4 regions of the Mesorhizobium sp. M1348 genome follow, and region 2 is predicted to be linked to each of the others. Evidence: riboswitches for the same ligand, from Rfam matches in the RefSeq annotation. Region 2 holds a riboswitch; each other region holds the start of a gene.

Region 1 (4,638 bases), on a different contig from region 2:
GCCGCGCGACCTCCTTGCTCGGACCGCCGCCTTTCTTTTGCTCAAAGACTCGCGATCAAGCTATGCGATCGAGGGCGAGCGCCCGCCGCAAGATCGCATCCAGCGCTGGGGCCGCGCCATCGGCGAAGCCGGCCGCTGGCCGATCGATCGCGATGAGCTGCTGCGTCTGCAAAGAATTGTACTTGGCGACGCCCGTTTAGTAAGACTTGGCTTCCGAAAAGAAGGGGGTTTCGTCGGTGAGCATGACCGAGACAACGGCACGCCCCTGCCCGATCACATCAGCGCTCGGCCCGAGGACCTGCCGCGGCTAATCGATGGAATGGCGGCCTTCGATCAGGGCCCCGCGCAGAACCTTGATGCAGTCATAGCCGCCGCAATCCTCGCCTTCGGCTTTGTCTACATCCACCCGTTCGAGGACGGAAACGGCCGCATTCACCGCTACCTAATCCACCACGTCCTTGCCATGCGCGGCTTCAATCCGCCGGGAGTGGTCTTTCCCGTCTCGGCCGCGATCCTGGACCAGATCAACGAGTACAGGGGCGTGCTCGAGAGCTATTCGCAGCGCCTTCTGCCGTTGGTGGAATGGGAACCGACGCCGCAATTCAACGTCCGGGTGCTGAATGACACCGGTGATTTCTACCGGTTCTTCGATGCAACCCCGCACGCCGAATTCCTCTATGCCTGCGTTCGGCGGACGATCGAACGGGACCTTCCCGAGGAAACCGCATTTCTGCAGCGCTACGATCAATTCCGGCAGCAGGTGGACGCCTTTATCGAGATGCCCGAGCGGTTGACCGATCTGCTCTTCCGTTTTCTTCACCAGAATGATGGACATCTGTCGAACCGCGCGCGCGAAAAGGAATTCGCCGCGCTGACCAGTGACGAGGCAGGAAGAATCGAGGCGATCTACGCGCAAACCTTTGGTGCCCATTGAAGGCGTGATCATCAGGATCGATTTTTAGTCCGACCGTTTGCGATTCCCTTGTCCCTGCCTTCATCTCCCACGCTTGACTTGTCGCCGAGACATGCACGATTTTTTCCGCACGGTCTGACCGGCCGCCGATCGGCCGCGGCCAGAACGCGCTTGACAAACCGGCGCCGGCCCGTTCAACCTGACGCATTCACCAGGGGAGTCCCGGCAAGGGGCTGAGATACTGCTTGCTTTCGCGGCGCAGTGACCCGTTGAACCTGATCCAGTTCATACTGGCGTAGGGACGGTGCAAGCGCTTTGCGGGAGTTTACGCCCCAGGTCCTGTTTCGGCAGGTCGACAGAAGCGTCTTTTCATCCTTCCGGCACAGAACTGGGTCTCCAATGCATGAGCAAAGGAGCCTCAAGATGAATGCCCTCACTCCCGCCGTCTCGACGGGACCGCTGCCAGCCTCGCGGAAAATCCACAAGCCCGGCGTCCTCCATCCGCAGATCAGGGTGCCGATGCGCGAAATCTCCGTCCATCCAACGGCCGGCGAGCCGCCCGTCACCGTCTACGATCCGTCCGGCCCCTATACCGACCCGGCTGTCGAAACCAGCATTGAAAACGGTCTTGCCCGGCTTCGCCACGAATGGATCACGGCGCGCGGCGATGTCGAGGCCTATGACGGCCGCCGCGTGCGGCCGGAGGACAACGGATTTGTGACCGGTGAGCGCCTGACGCCGGAATTTCCCATTCGCAACCGGCCACTCAGGGCCAAGGCAGGCAAGGCGGTGACCCAGCTTGGCTATGCGCGCGCCGGCATCATCACCCCCGAGATGGAGTTCGTCGCCATCCGCGAGAACTTCGGCCGTCAGATGTTGCGCGGCAAGCTGCAGCGCGACGGCGAAGCCTTCGGCGCGGCCATCCCCGATTTCGTAACGCCGGAGTTCGTGCGCGACGAGGTGGCGCGCGGACGCGCGATCATTCCCGCCAACATCAATCATCCCGAGAGCGAGCCGATGATCATCGGCCGCAATTTCCTGGTCAAGATCAACGCCAATATCGGTAATTCGGCGGTCACCTCCTCGATGGCCGAGGAAGTGGAAAAGATGGTGTGGGCGATCCGCTGGGGCGCCGACACGGTGATGGACCTGTCGACTGGCCGCAACATCCACAACATCCGCGAATGGATCGTGCGCAATGCGCCGGTGCCGATCGGCACGGTGCCGCTCTACCAGGCGCTGGAGAAGGTGGGCGGCATCGCCGAGGATCTGAGCTGGGAGGTCTATCGAGACACGCTGATCGAGCAGGCCGAACAAGGCGTCGACTACTTCACCATCCATGCCGGTGTGCGGCTGCATTACATCCCGCTGACCGTCGACCGGGTCACGGGCATTGTCTCGCGCGGCGGCTCAATCATGGCCAAATGGTGCCTGCACCATCACCGGGAAAGCTTCCTCTACGAGCATTTCGCGGAAATCTGCGACATCTGCCGCGGCTATGACGTCTCCTTCTCGCTCGGCGACGGGCTTCGTCCGGGCTCGATCGCCGACGCCAATGATGCGGCGCAATTCGCCGAGCTGGAAACGCTCGGTGAATTGACGAAGATCGCCTGGGCAAAGGACTGCCAGGTGATGATCGAGGGGCCGGGCCACGTGCCGATGCACAAGATCAAACAGAACATGGACAAGCAGCTCGCCGTCTGCGGTGAGGCGCCGTTCTATACGCTTGGCCCGCTGACGACCGACATCGCGCCAGGCTACGACCACATCACCTCAGGTATCGGCGCCGCCATGATCGGCTGGTTCGGCACAGCCATGCTCTGCTACGTCACGCCCAAGGAGCATCTTGGCCTTCCCGATCGCGACGACGTCAAGACCGGCGTAATCACCTACAAGATCGCCGCCCATGCCGCCGATCTGGCGAAGGGTCATCCGGCTGCAAAGGTTAGGGATGATGCCCTTTCCCGGGCGCGCTTCGAGTTCCGCTGGGAGGACCAGTTCAACCTGTCGCTCGATCCCGAAACCGCGCGGTCCTTCCACGACCAGACCTTGCCCAAGGAGGCGCACAAGCTGGCACATTTCTGCTCGATGTGCGGTCCGAAATTCTGTTCCATGCGTATCTCTCACGATATCCGCACGGAGGCCCAAAAAGAGGGAATGGCCGCGATGGCGGCGAAATACCGCGAGGGCGGCGACCTCTACGTGCCCTCGGACGAGACCGGCGCACCGCTTGTGCCGGAGGCACATGAGCGATCATGAGACTGCTGGTCAAAGGGGCTGGCGTCGGCGGCCTCACCGTCGCCTTCGAACTCGCCACGCGCGGCGCGGCTGTGACCGTTGCCGAGACAAGGCACAGCCTTGGCGGCAATGCGTCATGGTTCGCCGGCGGTATGCTGGCGCCATGGTGCGAGCGTGAAAGCGCGGAGCAGCCAGTGCTGGATCTCGGACGCGATGCCGCCGACTGGTGGGATGCGGTACTGCCGGGTCACGTGACACGGGCCGGAACCCTGGTCGTGGCCGCGCCGCGCGATGCGGGCGAGCTCGACCGGTTCGCCAGCCGCACCTCGGGTCATCGGCGTGTCGATGAAGATGAAATCGTGTTGCTCGAGCCCGACCTCGCCGGCCGCTTCCGCCGCGGACTGCTCTTCCCCGACGAAGCCCATCTCGACCCGCGTCAGGCGATGGCGGCACTTCATGATAGGCTGGCGGCGATGGGCGTCGAGTTCCACTTCGGCGCCGACGCTTCGGCTGTTTCCGGTTTCGATCGCCAGATCGAATGCACGGGAATGGCGGCGGGCGATGACCGACTGCGCGGCGTTCGCGGCGAGATGCTAATCCTGAATACGCCTGATGTCTCGCTGTCGCGCCCAGTCAGGCTGCTTCATCCGCGCTTTCCGCTTTATGCGGTGCCACGCACCGACCACCGTTTCATGATCGGCGCGACGATGATTGAAAGCCAGTCTGTCGGACCGGTCACGGCGCGATCGATGATGGAGCTGCTGGGTGCCGCCTATGCCCTCCATCCGGCCTTTGGCGAGGCCGAGATCGTTGAAACCGGTGTTGGCGTCCGTCCAGCCTTTCCCGACAACCTGCCGCGCGTGGAAACGAACGGCGAGATCATAGCGATCAACGGACTCTATCGTCACGGCTTTCTCCTCGCCCCCGCTATGGCGCGCCAGGCTGCCGACCTGATTTTCAGTCAAGACAGAACCAAGGAGCTTGCCCATGAAACTAACGGTCAATGGCGAAGCGCATGAGGTTGCCGCCACCACGCTGGCGGAGCTGCTTGCCGCGCTCGACTATGAGGGCGATTGGCTGGCGACGGCCGTCAACAGCGACCTCGTGCACAAAGCCAACCGGGCGGAATTCCAGTTGAGCGACGGCGACCGGATCGAAATCCTCTCGCCGATGCAGGGAGGCTAGCATGTTCGATCTTCTCGGGACAACGCTTCCCTCCCGCCTGCTTCTCGGCACGGCTCAGTATCCTTCGCCGGCCATCCTTGCCGATGCGGTCAAGGCGTCAGGCACGTCGGTGGTGACCGTCTCCTTGCGACGTGAGATGGCAGGCCGCAGGGAAGGCGAAAAATTCTGGTCGCTGATCCGCTCGCTTGGCACGAGAATCCTTGCCAACACCGCAGGCTGCCACTCCGTCAAGGAAGCGGTCACAACCGCGAAGATGGCGCGCGAGATCTTCGGGACGACCTGGATCAAGCTCGAAGTGATCG
Region 2 (4,638 bases):
GCATCGCCATCACCGCATTGACCGCAACGACCATGACGGGGGCGATCGCAAAGACATCGCTGACGGTGCGCAGGAGCAGGAACCAGCCGGCGCCGATGACGATGGGCGGCACCACCAGGACGAACCCCGCACCGGTGTCGGCCAGATGTTCGAGCAGTGTCCGCCGGCCTGTTCGCCGGGTGAGCGCCAGCGCCCGGCGCGCCATGACCAGCGACAGCGACAACGCAACAGAGAGCAGCGCCGATAGAAGGGAGAGCACGCCACTGGTCGCCGTCGCTTGCCGCACCGCGCTGTCGCCGGCCAGGCGGCCGAGATCGGCGCCAAGCCCGGCTGCCAGCGTCGCCGCCATCGGCCCGGCGACAAACAGCAATGCCAGCCCGATCACCAGCGCGTTCAGCCCGGTCTCGGCCGCACCGGCTGAAAAATACCGGCGCGGCGCCACCGGTAGATTGGCGTCCCCGACCATATTGGCGCCGAGCCGCGTCAAGGCCAGCACGACGACGAAGGTCAGGGCAATCTGCAGCAGGGTGAGCGTCACCGCCCGCGCCGGGTCGAAGTCGAAACGCAGCGCCTGGTAGATGGCAACCTCCAGCGTCGTCGCGCTGGGTCCGCCGCCGAGTGTAAGCACGATGGTGAAGGAGGTGATGCACAGCATGAAAACGAGCCCGGCAACGCCCGGCAAGGCCGCACGCAGCGGCGGCCATTCGATCAGCCGAAAGGCCGGCGCAGCGCCCATGCCAAGCTGGCTCGCCAGCCGCCATTGGTTGGCCGGCACGGTCTGCAACGCTTCAAGGAACAGCCGCGTTGCCAGCGGCAGATTGAAAAAAACATGGGCCACGAGAATGCCCGACAGGCCGTAGATGCCGGGCCAGCTCTGGCCGCCTAGCGCGCCGAGCGTGCCGGCAAAATAGCCGGCGCGGCCATAGAGCGCCAGGACACCGAGTGCGGCAACAATGGCCGGCAGCGCCAGCGGCACGGCGAAAAGCTGCAGGATGAAGCCTCGCCCGAAAAACTGTGGATGCCGCGACAGGGCACGCGCGACGAACAGCGCCGGCGCGACGGAGAGCAGCGTCGAAAGGACCGCCTGCCAGAGCGTGAAACGGGCGACGCGCAAGAGATAGGAATCGAAAGCGGAGGCGGCGCCGGACAGGTCGCGTGTGGCTTCGACGACGAGCCCGGCGAATGCCCCGCCGATCAGCAGCGCGATGGCGGCGAGCGCGACGATGCCGGCAGTGACGCGGGAGTCAGGACGGCGAGCCTGCATTTCGCGCTACCCAGCTTAACGATGGGTGCTGAGAGGAGGAACTTGGCTGAGGTCGTGTTCCCGCCCACCCCCCTCTGGCCTACCGGCCATCTCCCCCGCAAGGGGGGAGATCGGCAGCTTCGTTGCCCCGCTCATTCCTGCCGCAGTGGAGATTGGCGAAAGCGGCTGAGAGCTCAATCTCCCCCCTTGCGGGGGAGATGGCCGGTAGGCCAGAGGGGGGTGGGCGGGAACGAACACCATATGGAATCCTACTTGCTCATCGCCGCAAGCCACTCATCGACCCAAGCCTTACGATTTGCCGCGACCTCTTCCGGGCTGAACAGCAACGTCTTGGTCGGTTTGACAAGCTTGTCGAACGCCGGATTGAGCGGCTTGTCGGTCTTGCCGGCCGGGAACATCCAGTTGGTTTCGGGAATGACATCCTGGAATTTCGGTCCGGTCATGAAGGCAACGAACTTTTCCGCCAGCGGGTTCTTCGCACCCTTGGTGGTGATCCCCGCAACCTCGATCTGCAGATATTCGCCCTCCTCGAAGGACGCCGCCTGGTAGCGCTCGGTGTTTTCGGCGACCATATGGTAGGCCGGCGAGGTGGTGTAGGACAGCACCATCGGCGCCTCGCCCTTGGTGAACAGGCTGTAGGCCTCGCTCCAGCCCGGCGTCACCGTCAGCACCTTTGACTTGAGCTTGGCCCAGGCTTCCGGCGCCTTGTCGCCATAGACCGACTTGACCCACAACAGCAGGCCAAGGCCCGGCGTCGAGGTGCGCGGATCCTGGATGACGATCTTGTCGCCGGCATCGCCCTCGACCAATTCCCTGAGGCTCTTCGGCGGGCTCTTCAGTTTTTCGGTATCGTAGACGACGGCGAAATAGCCATAGTCGAACGGCACGAAAATATCGTCGCTCCAGGCTCCCGGGACGCTGACGCCCGACACAGCGCCGTGCGGCGAAAACAGGCCGGTTGCCTTGGCGTCCGCAGTCAAATTGGTATCGAGGCCAAGCACGATATCGGCCTTGGTCGCGGCGCCTTCCAGCTTCACACGGTTGAGCAGCGCGACGCCGTCGGCGGCCGAGACGAATTCGACGACGCAGTTGCATTCGGCCTCGAAGGCCTTCTTCACCGCCGGTCCCGGACCCCAATCGGCGGTAAAGCTTTCATAGGTATAGACGGTCAGCTTATCCTGTGCCGATGCCTGCCCTGGCAAGGCCAGCGCGGATGCTGCAAGCAGGATAATCGAGACAAGAGAGTGGAAAAAACTGCGCATCGGCGCCTCCTTCGTTCGCGTTGAAAGGAATTGAGGCGTCGGGCTGTCCGAAACGTCTAATCCCTCCGCCGGTACAAACCGGATCAGGTTCAGCGGGTTGGCAGTCTTGCCTCTCAGCCGGTCCGCGAAGATCGCGTCCGGCACCCCGTTAGAGCGTTGCGACACATAGGCCCGGCCGAAGTGCTGCGCAAGCGGAAGTTTGCCGGGCATCCAAAGCCCAGCCTTCCGTTTCGTCTGCCGTTTCATCTTCCGTTTCCGGGGCAGGGCTGGTAAGGGCCACGAGATATGAGCACATTCACCATCCTGCTTGGCGGCGATCTCATCCGCACGCCGCTGCTCGACCGCCAGGTCGAAGGCTCCCGCGTTATCGCCGCCGATGCCGGCATCGGCCATGCCCGCATGCTGGGCCTGAGGCCGGAACTCTGGGTCGGCGATTTCGATTCCGTGCCTGCCGATTTGCCGGAGGATCTGGCCGCCGTGCCACGGCAGGTGTTTCCCGCCGAAAAGGACAAGACCGACGGTGAACTCGCTATCGCCGCCGCGCTCGAACGCGGTGCTACCAGCCTTGTGCTCGCAGGCGCCTTCGGCGGCAAACGCACCGACCACATCTTCCTGCATCTGGCGCTGAGCGTCCGGCTGGCGGAAGGCGGAACGGAAGTGCTTTTGACCAGCGGCGCACAGGAAGGCATTCCCTTGCTGCCCGGAAAGGTTGGCTTCGACTATGCCGACGGCACACTGTTTTCGGTGCTCGGCTTTTCGGATCTTGCCGGCCTGACAGTCACCGGCGCCAAATGGCCGCTCGCCCATGTCGAGGTTGCCTTCGGGTCGTCGCTGACCATTTCCAATGAGGTCAAGGGCCGGCTGGAAATCGCGCTGGCCAGCGGCCGCGCGCTGCTGCTCGCGCATCCTTTTCCCCTACCTGAAAGCTGATATGGCGCCGCCGCTTCTCAATCTCGACGGGATAAAGCTGACCTTTGGCGGCACGCCGCTGCTCGACGGTGCCGCCCTGACGGCTTCGGCTGGCGACAAGATCGCCCTGGTTGGCCGCAACGGCTCGGGCAAGTCGACGCTCCTCAAGATCGCTGCCGGGCTGATCGAACCGCAGGACGGCGAAGTCTTCCGCCAGCCCTCGGCGACTGTGCGCTATTTGCCGCAAATGCCCGACATGGACGGTTTTGCGACCATTCGCGCCTATGTCGAGGCGGGGCTCGGACCCGCCGACGATCCCTACCGCGCCACCTATCTGATGGAGCATCTCGGCCTGTCCGGCGAGGAACGGCCGAACGACCTCTCCGGCGGCGAGGCGCGGCGCGCGGCCCTCGCCCGCGTCATGGCGCCGGAGCCCGACATTCTCCTCCTCGATGAGCCGACCAATCATCTCGACCTTTCGGTCATCGAATGGCTGGAGGAGGAGCTTGCCCGCACCTCCTCGGCGCTGGTCGTCATCTCGCATGACCGCCGTTTTCTCGAACGCGTGTCGCGCGCCACAATCTGGCTCGACCGCGGCCAGACCCGCCGCCTCGACAAGGGCTTTGCTTATTTCGAGGAATGGCGCGACACGGTGCTGGAGGAGGAAGAGCGCGAGCAGCACAAGCTCGGCCGCCAGATCGTGCGCGAGGAGCACTGGCTGCGCTATGGCGTGACGGCAAGGCGCAAGCGCAACATGCGCCGGCTCGGTGAGTTGCAGACCATGCGACAGCGCTTTCGCGGCCATCGCGGCGCCGAGGGTGCGGCGACAATGACAGCCAGCGACGCCGCCGAATCCGGCAAGCTGGTGATCGAAGCCAAGAACATTGAGAAGAGCTTTGGCGATCTGACGGTGGTCAAGGGATTTTCGACACGCATCCAGCGCGGCGATCGCGTCGGCCTGGTCGGGCCAAACGGCGCCGGCAAGACGACGCTGTTGAAGATGCTGACCGGCGAATTGAAGCCGGACGCGGGCACGGTGCGGCTCGGCACCAATCTGGAGATCGCCACGCTCGACCAGAAGCGCGAAGCCGTCGACCCGCAGGAGACATTGGCGCAGTATCTTACCGACGGTCGCGGCGAGAACCTCGTCATCAATGGCGAGCAGCGCCACGTCGTCTCTTACATGAAGGACTTCCTGTTCAA
Region 3 (4,638 bases), on a different contig from region 2:
TCGCCATCCCCGTCATTGAAGCCTGGCCGGCATCTCTGTCATCAATCGATTGGCTACGAGCGCGACCGGTCAGCCCCCCGACCTTCAAGACCATCGACATCGAAGCGGCCGCGAGTTGCCCATAAAACATTACTGCACTCTTATTGTTTGTGACGCATGCGGGTGGTGAGCGGTTTTCACAGCCCATTTCCTGCTACAAAGCTAGCTGGACACTTGAACCACTGAATTGCCGATCAAACGCTCTCGGATACTGGTGCGAGTATGAAATTAAAGGCGGGCTCAGGCTCGGCAGACTTTGGCTCCCGGAGAACAACCGGGTAAGCTACGATCGCTTGGGCATGTTCAGCGAGCGCGGCAGGTGTCATTCCCAGTGCTTTCTCAAACAGGCCGCCCGGACTCCCCACCTGACGAAAAAGCCCTGCAGCTCTTGTCGCATGGCGCGCCGCAGCCACCCGCTTTCCCTCACGGATCTTCACGCCGGCCGCCGCCAACAGGATTAGTCCCTTGAAGAACAGGCGGTGCTGAGCACTTTGTTTCGCAGCCTGCCAGAGAGGCTCCCAGGCTTCATGGGCTTCCCAGTAGTAGCCGTGATTGAAAAGGTCGATTCCCCATCGAAACACATCTGAGCCAAGCGCTTCGCCAACGGCGACGGTCACCGGATCTGATCGGTAACTGTGGCCCAAGGGATCACGCACCGGATGCGGATATTTGCCGGGCAGATACGCATAGCTCGGGAAACTTTTTTCGGGCAGCAGGCGAGGGCGAAACATAGGCCCAGCAAACATGAAAGTGCGTTAATGGGCAATTCATGCTGACCGCGTCGTGACAGGCAAGCAGTCTTAACGGGCTTGTAAAGGGTGGCGAGATTGGCCAAAACGCGCTTTGCCAAATTCATGACGTTGGGTAAGCGGCTGACGCAGGGAGAAGATATGATTTTGCGACTGAAGGAGCGGCTCGGCAAAAGGTTTGAGGAAGAAGTCCAATTCTTCAAAGGCTGGCAGAAGGACAAGAAGGGCGTGGGAGCCCTTATTCCCACTTCGGTTTATGCGGCACGCCGGATGGCAAGCGTGGTGAACCCACGGTCAGGATTGCCGATTCTGGAGCTTGGCGCGGGAACCGGTGTCATCACAAAGGCGATCCTGGCCAGGGGAATCAAGCCGCGCCAGCTGGTTTCAGTCGAATATTCCAGGATTTTCTACGACGGCCTGGTGCAACGCTTTCCGAATGTGGACTTCAGATTGGGCGACGCATTTGCGCTGGACGAAGCGCTGGGTGAGCGCAAAGGTGAACAGTTCGATTGTGTTATAAGTGCAGTCCCGCTGTTGAGCTTTCCAATGCAACAGCGTGTCGCGCTGGTTGAGGATCTGCTTGCCCGTATTCCTGCCGGCCGGCCCGTGATTCAGATCACATACGGACCTCTGTCGCCGGTGATCAAGATGCCAGACCGTTACGTGGTTTCCCACTATGACTTCGTCGTCCGCAACATACCGCCGGCACAGCTCTGGACTTATCGTCGAGCAGACTAGCCAAATCTGGACGGTTTCCTTCTCTGAGGGTTCCGCTGAGTGGTGGCCTTGCACCCAAATAGGATGTGGAACAGAGCAGGGGCAGATGCCAGATTGCCAAGAAGACGACGCGGTCCTGGTTGATTTGACAGTGGGCGGGCCAAATGCGCTTGACAAAGCCGCGCCGGCCCGTTCAACCTGAGGCATTCACCAGGGGAGTCCCGGCAAGGGGCTGAGATACTGCTGGCTTTCGCGGCGCAGTGACCCGTTGAACCTGATCCAGTTCATACTGGCGTAGGGACGGTGCAAGCGCTCTGCGGGAGTTCACGCCCGAGGTCCTGTTTCGGCAGGTCCACAGAAGCGTCTTTTCATCCTTCCGGCACAGAACTGGGTCTCCAATGCATGAGCAAAGGAGCCTAAAGATGAATGCCCTCACCCCCGCCGTGTCGACAGGGCCGCTGGCTGCCTCACGGAAAATCCACAAGTCTGGCGTCCTCCATCCGCACATCAAGGTGCCGATGCGCGAAATCTCCGTCCACCCGACGGCCGGCGAGCCGCCCATCACCGTCTACGATCCGTCCGGCCCCTATACCGACCCGACTGTCGAAACCAGTATCGAAAAAGGCCTGGCCCGGCTTCGCCATGAATGGATTACGGCACGCGGCGATGTCGAAGCCTATGACGGCCGTCATGTCCAGCCGGAAGACAATGGATTTGCGACTGGCGAGCGCCTGACACCGGAATTTCCCATACGCAACCGGCCGCTCAGAGCTAAGGCCGGTAAGGCAGTGACCCAGATTGCCTATGCGCGCGCCGGCATCATCACGCCTGAAATGGAGTTCGTCGCCATCCGCGAGAACCTTGGCCGCGAGATGCTGCGCGGCCAGCTTGAGCGCGACGGCGAAGCCTTCGGCGCGGCGATTCCAGACTTCGTGACGCCGGAATTCGTGCGCGACGAGGTGGCTCGCGGACGCGCGATCATTCCCGCCAATATCAATCATCCCGAGAGTGAGCCGATGATCATCGGCCGCAATTTCCTGGTGAAGATCAACGCCAATATTGGCAACTCGGCGGTCACCTCGTCGATGGCCGAGGAAGTGGAAAAGATGGTCTGGGCCATCCGCTGGGGCGCCGACACGGTGATGGACCTCTCGACCGGCCGCAACATCCACAACATCCGCGAATGGATCGTGCGTAATGCGCCGGTGCCGATCGGCACGGTGCCGCTCTATCAGGCGCTCGAAAAGGTCAACGGCATTGCCGAGAATCTGACCTGGGAGGTCTACCGCGACACGCTGATCGAACAGGCCGAACAGGGCGTCGACTATTTCACCATCCACGCCGGCGTGCGGCTGCATTACATCCCGCTGACCGTTGACCGGGTCACGGGCATCGTCTCGCGCGGCGGCTTGATCATGGCCAAATGGTGCCTGCACCATCACCGGGAGAGCTTCCTCTACGAGCATTTCGCCGAGATCTGCGACATCGCCAGAGCCTACGACGTCTCCTTCTCGCTCGGCGACGGCCTTCGTCCGGGCTCGATCGCCGATGCCAACGACGCGGCGCAGTTCGCCGAGTTGGAAACGCTTGGCGAGCTGACGCAGATCGCCTGGGCGAAGGATTGCCAGGTGATGATCGAGGGCCCCGGCCACGTGCCGATGCACAAGATCAAGCAGAACATGGACAAGCAGCTCGCTGTCTGCGGCGAGGCGCCGTTCTATACGCTTGGACCGCTGACGACCGACATCGCGCCGGGCTACGACCACATCACCTCAGGCATTGGCGCCGCGATGATCGGCTGGTTCGGCACCGCCATGCTCTGCTACGTCACGCCCAAGGAGCATCTCGGCCTTCCCGATCGCAGCGACGTCAAGATCGGCGTGATCACCTACAAGATAGCCGCCCACGCCGCCGACCTGGCGAAGGGCCATCCGGCAGCGAAAGTCAGGGATGATGCGCTTTCCCGCGCGCGCTTCGAGTTCCGCTGGGAGGACCAGTTCAATCTGTCGCTCGACCCGGAAACCGCGCGGTCCTTCCACGACCAGACCTTGCCCAAGGAGGCGCACAAGGTGGCGCATTTCTGCTCGATGTGCGGACCGAAATTCTGCTCCATGCGTATCTCTCACGACATCCGCGCCGAGGCACAGAAAGAGGGCATGGCGGCGATGGCGGCGAAATACCGCGAGGGCGGCGATCTCTACGTGCCGGCGGACGAGACCGGCGCACCGCTTTCGCCACAGGCGCATGAGCCATCATGAAGGTGCTGGTCAAAGGGGCCGGCGTTGCCGGCCTCACCGCCGCCTTCGAGCTCGCCGCACGCGGCGCGGCGGTTTCCGTTGCCGAGACAAGGCCTGGCCTTGGGGGCAATGCGTCGTGGTTCGCCGGCGGCATGTTGGCGCCATGGTGCGAGCGCGAAAGCGCCGAGCAGCCGGTGCTGGATCTCGGGCGCGGTGCCGCCGACTGGTGGGATGCCGCAACGCCCGGCCAGGTGACGCGGACCGGAACGCTGGTCGTGGCCGCGCCGCGCGATGCGGGCGAGCTCGACCGGTTCGCCAGCCGCACGACGGGCTATCGGCGCGTCGAGGAAGATGAAATTGCCTTGCTGGAGCCCGACTTAGCCGGCCGCTTCCGCCGCGGATTGCTCTTTCCCGATGAGGGCCATCTCGATCCGCGCCAGGCGATGGCAGCGCTTCATGACAAGCTCGCGGCCATGGGTGTCGAATTCCACTTCGGCGCCGACGCCCAGCATGTTTTTGGTTTCGATCGTCAGATCGATTGCACGGGAATGGCAGCCGCCGATGACAGGTTGCGCGGCGTTCGCGGCGAAATGCTCATCCTGCGCACCCCTGATACCTCGCTGTCGCGCCCGGTCAGGCTGCTGCATCCGCGCTTTCCACTCTATGCAGTGCCGCGCACCGACCACCGTTTCATGGTTGGTGCGACGATGATTGAAAGCCAGTCCGCCGGACCGGTTACGGCGCGCTCCATGTTGGAGCTGCTGGGTACCGCCTATGCCCTCCATCCGGCCTTTGGCGAGGCCGAGATCGTTGAAACCGGTGTTGGCGTCCGTCCAGCCTTTCCCGACAATTTGCCGCGCGCCGAAACGAACGGTGAGATCATCGCGATCAACGGG
Region 4 (4,638 bases), on a different contig from region 2:
GAGTGCGTAGCCGATATCTTCAACCGGGGCGGCAGCTTCTCCCTCGCCAGTGCCGAGCGCGATCATATGCGTTGCGCATTCGGCCAGCGCGCCGTCAAGGCGCCCCGCTTCCGTCGCGCTGCCGTAAAGGTCCAGGAACCACGCCAGCGAATAAGACCAGTCGGCAGGCAAGTCCTGCCCATTGTGATCCCTTGCGACGACGGCCACGACGGCGTTGCGGCCTTCGGGCGTGCGGGGCTCTATCCCAAGGATCGGGTATAATTCGGGTGTCGGCTGCTGAAGGATACGCGCCGGCACGAGCGACAGTGCTTTCTCCAGCGAGGGAGGAAAATCCTCCAGTTCTTCGGCCAGTTCGGCAGCTTCTCTCCTTCGTCCCTCGCGGCGCGCTTCTACATATTCTGCCGCAACCACGGCAACGGTGCGCTGCGCCCGTTCAGCGGTGCCGGTGGCAATCAGCTCGGCCGGAATGTCACCATCCTTGATCGCCCAGTGCGTACGGTGCTGTTCGAACTGTTGAATGCCCAGCCGGTCCGCAATTCTCAACACCGCTGATCGGTCGAGAAAGGCATGTTCCGGATCGGGCTCGAAGGTGAAGGCCAGTTCGTGTCCGCGCCGAACGATATTGCGTATGCGGCCGTGCCGGACCACGCGCGCGTGCGGGCCTGCCGCCCCGACTTCGTACATCAACAGCGCCGGGATTTCCTCCAGCCGGCGCAATGTTTCAGGGCGCGCGAGGTCGATAGCCTCGGCCTCGGCGCCGCTATATTCCTTGAACCGGTCAATGGTTGACGTGAACGGCGGCGTTTCCCACCACTCGCCGTGGCCCGAGACAAGCAAGTTAAACATGGCACAGCACCGACCTCACGCCGCCTTCTCCATAGACCACTTCACCCGTTCGGCGAGAAAGGCGGCGAATGATTTCACATTGATATTGCCGCTCGCCTCCTCCAGCCCTGCGAGGTAGGCCTTCCGGTCATCGACTCTGACGACTGTCCAGGGGTAACCGCCTGAAGCCAGCATCGCGTTCATGAGGAACCGCGCCATCCGTCCGTTGCCGTCCGGATAGGGGTGCACATAGCCCACAAGCCAATGCCCCAGCACGGCACGCACGGCGGCCTCCTTCTCCGCCTCCAGCAGGTCGAACAGCTCATTCATACCATCGGCCACCGCTTCGGTACGCGGCGCCACGTGCTGCGAGCCGCGCAGGTACACAGGGTGATTGCGATATCCCGCAAGCGCGCTGGCTTTGAGGATGCCGGCGGTCACTGACGGCGCGAACAGCTCCCGGTACCACTCCCGGTGAGTGTCCCGCGTCAACGCGCCGGCTGGCTTGCCGTTGATGATCGCGGCAACAGAGTCTTTGACCTTCTGGAATGCGAGGTAGTAGCCACGCGCGGCAAGCGCATCCCGGTTCTTGCGGTCCTCTTCATCAATCTCCGGATTCCAGCTCCCCTCGCGCACCCGGCCGATGAGTTCCGGGGTGACGCTGTACCCTTCTATCGACAGCGAATGGTAGGCGTCGCTTTCGTAGATATCCTCGACGAACTTCATATAGGCGTCTTTGTCGGACGGCAGTCCGGGCGCCTTCGGGAATATCTCGATGATGGCTTCGCGCTGCGATTGCCAGATCGCGCGCAGGCGGGCGACCAACGGCGGTACGCCCGCCGCAATGGTTGTCACTCCAATTTGTCCCGCGAACGGATCGGATTCGCGCACGTCATAGCCGGCGGCTTTGAAGGCGGCCACGATTTCATCGGCAAAGGAGTCGCGTCCTACGCGACGGAAGGCCCCCGCAAGCCGTCCCGCCACGGCGGAATGGCCGCCATCAAGCAGCAGGGCCAGAACGGTTGATACGTCGCGCACCGACGCCATGGCGATCTGCATCTCGATAGGGGCGCGCTGGAAGAACGCTTCCGGCACCCGGGTAAGGGCGGCCTCGACAGTGAACACGCGCTGGCCGTTTTTCTCTGTCAGTTCGGCCGGCATCTCCTTGACCTTGAGGTCATAGAGCGAAGTGCCGAACAGCAGGTCGATTCTGTTATTCGTGCCTTTGGGGGTGTTCACCACCACCTGAGGCGGAATAGTGGGCGCTTCCGCGTGCAGAAGCAGCGACTGCTCCGGTGACAGGAACCAGTCCTTGCCGAACCGGTCATTGCAGTAAAGGGAGCAGAACTCCCAGAAGCTCGCGTACCAGGGGGTGGTGTCTTGCTGCTGTGCCTGCGGGCCGGTCGACATGAGCCAGCCTTTGATAACATCGCGCAGGAACCCGTTCTGCAGCAGCCGCTCCCGGTGGACGCGGGTCAGCTCATCTGATTTGAATATGCGCCGCCCACCCTCCTGCAGCTCTTTGAGGACGGCCAGTGATACAGCGAGTTTTTCATGGGGCTTGGCCATGGCCGTGCCTTTGCAACTTTTTTAGAGCTGTGCGATTACAAGTATATAGTGCTGATAGGCGACAAGTCAATGATGCTGTGGAGTTGCAAGTTTTTTAAGTCGTGCGTAACAAGTTTTTTATGCGATAATCGGCAAGTGCGATCGTTTCCATAGCCGCGCGAAGGATCGTTACCCGGATGGGCCGAGACCCAGCTCCCTCTTCTCGGACGAATTCCGGCGTGACGAAATCGGGAATGGCTGCGCCGAAGCTTTCGCCGTCGCGTTGCAGCTTGCCTCGAAGGATCTCGCGGCCGAGGTTCTCGCGGATGGCGACGAATTCCATTTCGGGGGTGATGATGCCGGTGCGCGCATAGGCAAGCTGGGTCACTGCCTTGCCCGACCTGGCCCTGAGCGGCCGGTTGCGCACGGGAAATTCCGGCGTCAGGCGTTCGCCCGCCGCGAATCCATTATCTTCCGGCCGGACATGGCGGCCTTCATAGGCCTCGACATCGCCGCGCGCCAAGATCCACTCGTGGCGAAGCCGGGCAAGGCCCTTGTCGATGCTGGTTTCGACAGTCGGGTCGGTATAGGGGCCGGACGGATCGTAGACGGTGACGGGCGGTTCGCCGGCCGCCGGGTGGACGGAGATTTCGCGCATCGGCACTTTGATGTGCGGATAGAGGACGCCGGACCTATGGATTTTCCGTGAGGCAGGCAGCGGTCCCGTCGAGACGGCGGGGCTGAGGGCATTCATCTTGAGGCTCCTTTGCTCGTTGCATTGGAAACCCAGTTCTGTGCCGGGAGGATGAAAAGACGCTTCTGTCGACCTGCCGAAACAGGACCTCGGGCGTAAACTCCCGCAAAGCGCTTGCACCGTCCCTACGCCAGTATGAACTGGATCAGGTTCAACGGGTCACTGCGCCGCGAATGCCAGCAGTATCTCAGCCCCTTGCCGGGACTCCCCTGGTGAATGCCTCAAATTGAGCGGGCCGGAACTATCTCGTCAAGCGCATTCGGCCCGCGCCGGTGATCGTCGGGCGATCGTCTCGGCCAGGCGCAAGATCGGATGGAGCGTCGCCTGAGAATCGTCTGTTCCTCGATCAGCCTCGCTTATGCTCTGGAGCTTGTTCTCTCGCGCCCGAATTTCCGCGGGGATGGCTGAACGGAGGCGATCCATTTGCGATTTTCAAGTGCGTCGGGCCGCACCCCCACAATCGCTCAACAAGTCGAACACGTCCTGACCCGACTGGGCCTTCAAGTTCGGACCTGAAACCTGGCCGGGTACTGCTGGATGGCAGGGTCTGTCAAGCGGGCGGAAGGGATGAGGAAATGAAAGAGCTGCAGATCAAAACACAGCGATGAATATCGCCTGCGCGATCATCCGGACCAGATCTGATATGAAACATCGTCCGGCCCCGAGATCGAGGCTCCAATCTCGTATAGCTTCCATGCGACGTTCTCTTGGAGTGTTGCGGGATTGGTCCGCTCAACCGGATCTCGGAGCTCAACCCTTTCATCCGTTAGAATGAGCGTTCGAAACGCAGGATTCCGCCGACACTGCTCTTCTTGTTGGCGTTGGTCCAATTCACGTTGGAAGCGTCCAGCTTGCCGACGGCGAAGTTACCGTATCGGCCATAGTCGAGTTCCGCCGTAACTGTGAAATCTGGAAGAAACGCATAGGCGACGTTTGCAGCGACACCATGGTTCTTGAGCTGATCACCGGAGAGCTGAAGCTTGAACGAAGTTGTCTCGTTGAGCTCGTAAGCGGCGCCAGCCCAGAAAGCCCAGTTCCCGCCCCAACTCTTATAGAAGCCGCGACCATGAGCGTCGATGGCGTTCGTGGAGTCGTCGTTGAGCTTGCCGTTGGAACCGTAGCCGAGCATTCCGAACAGCAACAGTTCGTTGGTGACATTGATGTCGACACGGACCTTGGCGGCCACCGATTCGTAGTTGCTATCATAAGCGGCAACGCCGGTGATCGCGCCCCAGCCATGTGTGTATTTCAAGCCGCCGACTACGTGCGGTGCGTAGCTGTCGATTGTGCCGACCACGCCCGAGCCTTCTTCGAGCGAAACCACGGCCGAAAAGCCGTTCCCGGCGTCGAAGTAGTACTGAACCACATTGGTATCGAAAGCGCCGTAGGGAACCGGCGTCTGGTTGAGTACGTCACCCGCGCCGCCAATAAACATGTCGAAGGCCGACCAGTCCTTACCAACTCGGAGGCCACCAAGCTGAATCCAGGCGAAAGTCAAGGTGCTGTCTCCG

What was found. A riboswitch is a leader RNA that binds a small molecule or an ion and turns the genes downstream of it on or off. The one in region 2 is predicted to bind thiamine pyrophosphate.
Region 1: it holds a riboswitch for thiamine pyrophosphate, as region 2 does, so the genes downstream of both, thiC (phosphomethylpyrimidine synthase ThiC) here and thiB (thiamine ABC transporter substrate binding subunit) in region 2, are expected to answer to the same signal.
Region 3: it holds a riboswitch for thiamine pyrophosphate, as region 2 does, so the genes downstream of both, thiC (phosphomethylpyrimidine synthase ThiC) here and thiB (thiamine ABC transporter substrate binding subunit) in region 2, are expected to answer to the same signal.
Region 4: it holds a riboswitch for thiamine pyrophosphate, as region 2 does, so the genes downstream of both, NKH13_RS33675 (phosphomethylpyrimidine synthase ThiC) here and thiB (thiamine ABC transporter substrate binding subunit) in region 2, are expected to answer to the same signal.

The regions. Positions count from the first base shown of each region.
Region 1 covers NZ_JAMYLH010000004.1:170,208-174,845, forward strand. Annotated here, with positions in the region: gene NKH13_RS09745 (Fic family protein) at 1-934, shown strand, start outside; TPP riboswitch at 1,117-1,233, shown strand; gene thiC (phosphomethylpyrimidine synthase ThiC) at 1,337-3,172, shown strand; gene thiO (glycine oxidase ThiO) at 3,169-4,170, shown strand; gene thiS (sulfur carrier protein ThiS) at 4,139-4,336, shown strand; gene NKH13_RS09765 (thiazole synthase) at 4,338-4,638, shown strand, end outside.
Region 2 covers NZ_JAMYLH010000001.1:189,253-193,890, reverse strand. Annotated here, with positions in the region: gene thiP (thiamine/thiamine pyrophosphate ABC transporter permease) at 1-1,264, opposite strand, end outside; gene thiB (thiamine ABC transporter substrate binding subunit) at 1,513-2,526, opposite strand; TPP riboswitch at 2,570-2,684, opposite strand; gene NKH13_RS00940 (thiamine diphosphokinase) at 2,812-3,456, shown strand; gene NKH13_RS00935 (ABC-F family ATP-binding cassette domain-containing protein) at 3,458-4,638, shown strand, end outside.
Region 3 covers NZ_JAMYLH010000017.1:93,843-98,480, reverse strand. Annotated here, with positions in the region: gene NKH13_RS24365 (MFS transporter) at 1-19, shown strand, start outside; gene NKH13_RS24360 (DUF309 domain-containing protein) at 234-770, opposite strand; gene pmtA (phospholipid N-methyltransferase PmtA) at 930-1,526, shown strand; TPP riboswitch at 1,708-1,824, shown strand; gene thiC (phosphomethylpyrimidine synthase ThiC) at 1,928-3,763, shown strand; gene thiO (glycine oxidase ThiO) at 3,760-4,638, shown strand, end outside.
Region 4 covers NZ_JAMYLH010000046.1:4,953-9,590, forward strand. Annotated here, with positions in the region: gene NKH13_RS33665 (hypothetical protein) at 1-846, opposite strand, end outside; gene NKH13_RS33670 (Fic family protein) at 862-2,394, opposite strand; partial or broken gene NKH13_RS33675 (phosphomethylpyrimidine synthase ThiC) at 2,570-3,127, opposite strand; TPP riboswitch at 3,232-3,348, opposite strand; gene NKH13_RS33680 (porin) at 3,894-4,638, opposite strand, start outside.